2 regions of the Micrococcus lylae genome follow, and region 1 is predicted to be linked to the other one. Evidence: riboswitches for the same ligand, from Rfam matches in the RefSeq annotation. Region 1 holds a riboswitch; the other holds the start of a gene.

Region 1 (2,380 bases):
ATCTCGGTGGCGCCGATGGCGGAGGTGATGTGGTCGTACGCCGGGGCGATGTCCGTGACCAGGGGCCCGAGCGTGTAGAACGGCGCCCCGTGGCAGAGCTCCTGCTGGCGTTCCACGTTCTCCCGCACCAGGTGCAGTGGGATGTGGCCGGGGCCCTCCACCATCACCTGCACGTCGTGCGCCCACGCCCGCTCCGTCAGCTCGGCGAGCGTGTCGAGCTCGGCGAACTGGGCGGCGTCGTTGGCGTCCGCCACGGAGCCCGGCCGCAGGCCGTCGCCCAGGGAGAACGCGACGTCGTAGCGCGCGAAGATCTCGCAGAGCTCGTCGAAGTTCTCGTAGAGGAAGTTCTCCTTGTGGTGGCCCAGGCACCAGCCGGCCATGATGGAGCCGCCGCGGGAGACGATGCCCGTCACGCGGTCCGCGGACAGCGGCACGTGGCGCAGCAGCACGCCGGCGTGGACGGTCATGTAGTCCACGCCCTGCTCGCACTGCTCGATCACGGTGTCCCGGAAGACCTCCCAGGTCAGGGCCTGGTGGTCCCCGCCGACCTTCTCGAGGGCCTGGTAGATCGGCACGGTGCCGATCGGCACCGGGGAGTTGCGCAGGATCCACTCGCGGGTGGTGTGGATGTCGTCGCCCGTGGACAGGTCCATCACGGTGTCTGCGCCCCAGCGGGTGGCCCACTGCAGCTTGGAGACCTCCTCGGCGATCGAGCTGGTCACCGCCGAGTTGCCGATGTTCGCGTTGACCTTCACGGCGAACGCCTTGCCGATGATCATCGGCTCGGACTCGGGGTGGTTCACGTTCGCCGGGATGATGGCGCGGCCGGCCGCGACCTCGGAGCGCACCAGCTCCACGTCCACGCCCTCGCGCAGGGCGACGAAGCGCATCTCCGGGGTGATCTCGCTGCGGCGGGCGTAGTGCATCTGGGTGACGCACGCGCCCTCCTTGGCGCGCAGCGGGGCACGGCGCTCGCCGGCCCATTCCTGTGAGGCGGCGCCGCGGCGCACGGCCGAGCGGCCGTCGTCGAGCAGGTCGCGCTCGCGGCCGCTGTACTCCTCCACGTCACCGCGGGCGCGGATCCAGTCCTCGCGCTGTGGCGGCAGGCCCTGCGCCGGGTCGCAGCCCGGACCCATCGTGCGGTAGACCCGCAGGGGCTCGTTCGGGGTGCCGTCCGGGGAGTCGTCCTGGGTGATCTCGGTGACGGGGACGCGGATGCCGTGCTCGGCGTCCTCGAGGTGGGCGAGACGGTGGGTGCGGTAGTTCTCGGGCGCGGACATGCGCCATCACTCTCCTTCTTCCTTCGCCGGCATGATCCGGACAGGTTCAGACGGTTGTCAGGCGGCATCAGCCCGATCTCAGTCCCGTGCCGTGGGACTCCCGTGGGGGTGCCCTGGACGCTAGCACAGTCCGTGGCGCGCGTCTCATCTCACCGGTTAGGGTGCGTGGCGACGACGGAGGGAGACAGACAGATGACGGAGGAGACGGGCGCCCTTGCAGCGGCCGCAGCAGGCGTGCCGGCCGCAGCGGGCGCACAGGCGGTGCCGCGGGTGCTGAGCATCGCAGGATCGGACAGCGGCGGCGGCGCCGGGATCCAGGCCGACGTGAAGACGATCGCGGCCTGGGGCGGCTACGGGATGACCGTGGTGACGGCCGTGACGGCGCAGAACACGCAGGGCGTGCAGGCGGTGCACCCGCTGCCGCCGGAGGTGGTGCAGGACCAGCTGGATGCGGTCGGCTCGGACATCGCGGTGGATGCCGTGAAGGTCGGCATGCTCGGCTCGCCGGCGGTGATGGAGGTGGTCTCCGCTTGGCTGGAGGGTTGCGCGGCCCCGGTGGTGCTGGATCCGGTGATGGTCGCCAGCAGCGGGGACAGCCTCACCGCCGTGGACGCCGCGGCGTGGGTGCGGCTGCTGGACGCCGCCGACCTGGTGACACCGAACGTGCCGGAGCTGGAGATCCTCACCGGGGAGAGGCTGCCGGACTGGGAGAGCGCCATGGAGGCCGCCGGAGAGCTGGCGGAACGGCACGCGGTGACCGTGCTGGTCAAGGGCGGCCATCTGGACCCGGACGAGCATCCGGCCGGCGTGCCGGACGCGCTGGTCGTGCCGGGGGAGGACGCCGTCGTCGTGACGGGGCCCTGGCAGCGCGTGCGGTCCACGCACGGGACCGGCTGCACCCTGGCCTCCGCGCTGGCCACGCTCGCCGGCGCCCGGCTCGACTGGGAACAGGCGCTGCGGCAGGCCAAGCCGTGGCTGGCCGAGGCGATGGGCCGGGGCGAGGCGCTCGCGGTCGGCAGAGCGGAGCTGCCCGGCTGGCACGGTCCCGTGGACCACGGCTGGCGGGAGCGCGGGCGGAGCTGAGAACGAGAGGAGCCGGG
Region 2 (2,380 bases), on a different contig from region 1:
CCGCGCCGGCCGCCGCCATGCCCAGGGTGTGGCCGAGGATCCGCCAGGTGCGCTCGCGGCCGAGGACCTCGCCGAAGGCGGTGAGGTCCAGGGCGCCGTCCGCGGTGACGCCCCGCAGGAACATCGCGCCGACCGGCCACAGGAAGAAGACCGCGAGGAAGGTCAGCGGCAGGACGGCGGCCAGCAGCCACCAGGCGCCCAGCCCGTCGCCGGACGGCCGGGCGCGCGGCCGCCGCTGAAGGACGGACGGCAGGCTCACGTGCTCAACGGTCCTCGCGCAGGGCGGTGAAGTCCTTCAGCCACTGCTCGCGGTGCTCTGCCACGGCCTTCGGGTCCGGGGTGATGGGGTCCTCCGCCATCTGCGCGTTCTCCGCCCACTCCTCGGGCAGTTCGACGGACTCGTCGATCGGGTACATGTACATGGACTCCGGGAACGCCTCCTGGAACTCCTCGGACAGCATGAACTCGATGAACGCCTGGGCGCCCTCCGGGTTCTGCGCGCCCTCGACCACACCGGCGAACTCGGTCTGCGGGGTGCAGGTGCCCTCCACGTTGCCGGTGGTCGGCGCGTAGGCGGGGGAGGAGGAGTAGGAGAGCACGAGCGGGAAGTCGCCCTCGCCGTCACCGCCGGAGAAGTCGGTGTAGTAGGCGTCGGACCAGGAGGAGGCCACCTTGGTGCCGCCGTCCAGGGCCTTCGTCCACCAGTCCTGCCAGCCGTCTTCACCCTCGGCCTCCACGGTGGCGGCCAGGAAGGCCAGGCCGGGGGAGGAGGTGACCGGGTCGGTGACCACGAGCAGCTCGGCGTACTCCGGCTTCGTGAGGTCGTCGAGTCCCTGCGGCTCGTCCATGCCCTTGTCCTCGAACCACTCGTGGTCCACGTTGACGCAGACCTGGCCCTGGTCGATCGGGATCATCTTGCCCTCCACCACGCGGTCCTTCGCCGACTCCGGCAGGCCCTCCGGCGTCACATCCGCCAGGACGCCGCCGTCCACGAGGGTGTGGGTGGAGTGGTCCTCCACGCCGTAGACGCCGTCCACGGTGGGGGAGTCCTTCGCCAGCAGCAGCTGGTTGACCACGGTGCCGGCGTCGCCGGGGGCGGTGGTCTTCAGCTCGTAGCCGGTCTCCTCGGTGAACTTCTCCAGCAGCTCCTTCGGGGGCTCGAAGGAGTCGTGGGTCATGATGGTGACCGTCTTCTTCGGGGCGTCCGAGCCCTGCTCCTCGGAGGATCCCCCGCCGGTCTGGTCCGCCACGGAGCAGGCGGACAGGGCCAGGACGGCCAGGGCGGACAGGCCGAAGGCGGCCGTGCGGGAACGGGCAGTGGTGTGGGACATCGTCTGTCTCGGCCTCCTGTGGTGCGGAGGGGCCCGGACGCCCACACCCGGACGGGGCGCGGAGCATCCGAGTTGAGAGGTTCTCGACTTCCTTCGCCGGTACGGGCCGGAGCAGGTTCGAGGGTCTGCGCATCGGGCGCACTCTCAGCGCCCCGTGCGGGCGCTCCCCTGTCGATGTGCGCCCCACCCTACCGGCACCGGCGGTGCGGCGGGAAATGCCGGTCAGGGGCCGTCGTCGGGAAGGAGACCGGGCGCGGTGCGCCCGCCATCCTGAGGCACGACGACGGCTCCTTCGCTTCCCGCGTCCGTCTCGCCCCGTACACTGCCTGACGTGAACGAGGCCACTTTCAACGCGCGCGACGGCGCGGCCCACGGCGAGCGCATGCCGGGCGAATCCCACCCGGCGGGCGACCGTGCGCGCCGGCAGCGGATCCGATCCATCGAATCCGAGTGGAACACCTCCCGCCCGCACCGGCTCTGGCCGCGGATGCTGGTGCTGGTGCTCATCGCCGCGGGCCTGGTCATCACGGTGGAGTTCGTGCAGGGCCTGTCCCAGATCATCGCCCCGGTCTTCCTCGGCCTGAACTTCGTGGTGGTGGTCTACCCGGTGCAGGCGTGGCTGACCCGCCGCGGCCTTCACCCGGTGTTCGGGGCCACCGTGTCCGTGCTGCTGGTGGCGGCGGTGTTCTGCGCGTTCGTGGGCCTGCTGTTCTGGTCCATCCTCGAGCTCGTGGACGCCCTGCCGCAGTACACCGGCGAGGTGCAGGCGCTGGTCGTGGACGTCAGCGACCAGCTGATCGCGTGGGGCCTGTCCCCGGAGGCCGTCCAGCAGCAGGTGAACGGGATCGACTGGAAAGACGTCTCCGGCGCCGCGGTGTCCACGCTGACCGCCATCGCCACGAACACGTGGGCCGTGTTCGGCCTGCTGCTGACCGTGGTGATGTCCATGTTCTTCCTGGCCATGGACTCCATGGGCGTCGAGCGCCGCGTGCACCTGCTCAACACCGCCCGGGACGAACTCGGCGACGCGCTGATCGCCTTCGCTCAGG

The links. Region 1 has a riboswitch for thiamine pyrophosphate ahead of thiC (phosphomethylpyrimidine synthase ThiC). Riboswitches for the same ligand answer to the same signal wherever they lie in the genome.
Region 2: it holds a riboswitch for thiamine pyrophosphate, as region 1 does, so the genes downstream of both, FM125_RS00525 (thiamine ABC transporter substrate-binding protein) here and thiC (phosphomethylpyrimidine synthase ThiC) in region 1, are expected to answer to the same signal.

What each region holds. Positions count from the first base shown of each region.
Region 1 covers NZ_FUKP01000014.1:30,194-32,573, forward strand. The annotation lists gene thiC (phosphomethylpyrimidine synthase ThiC) at 1-1,280, opposite strand, end outside; TPP riboswitch at 1,282-1,394, opposite strand; gene thiD (bifunctional hydroxymethylpyrimidine kinase/phosphomethylpyrimidine kinase) at 1,473-2,363, shown strand.
Region 2 covers NZ_FUKP01000005.1:6,954-9,333, forward strand. The annotation lists gene FM125_RS00520 (ABC transporter permease) at 1-253, opposite strand, end outside; gene FM125_RS00525 (thiamine ABC transporter substrate-binding protein) at 264-1,331, opposite strand; TPP riboswitch at 1,403-1,511, opposite strand; gene FM125_RS00530 (AI-2E family transporter) at 1,663-2,380, shown strand, end outside.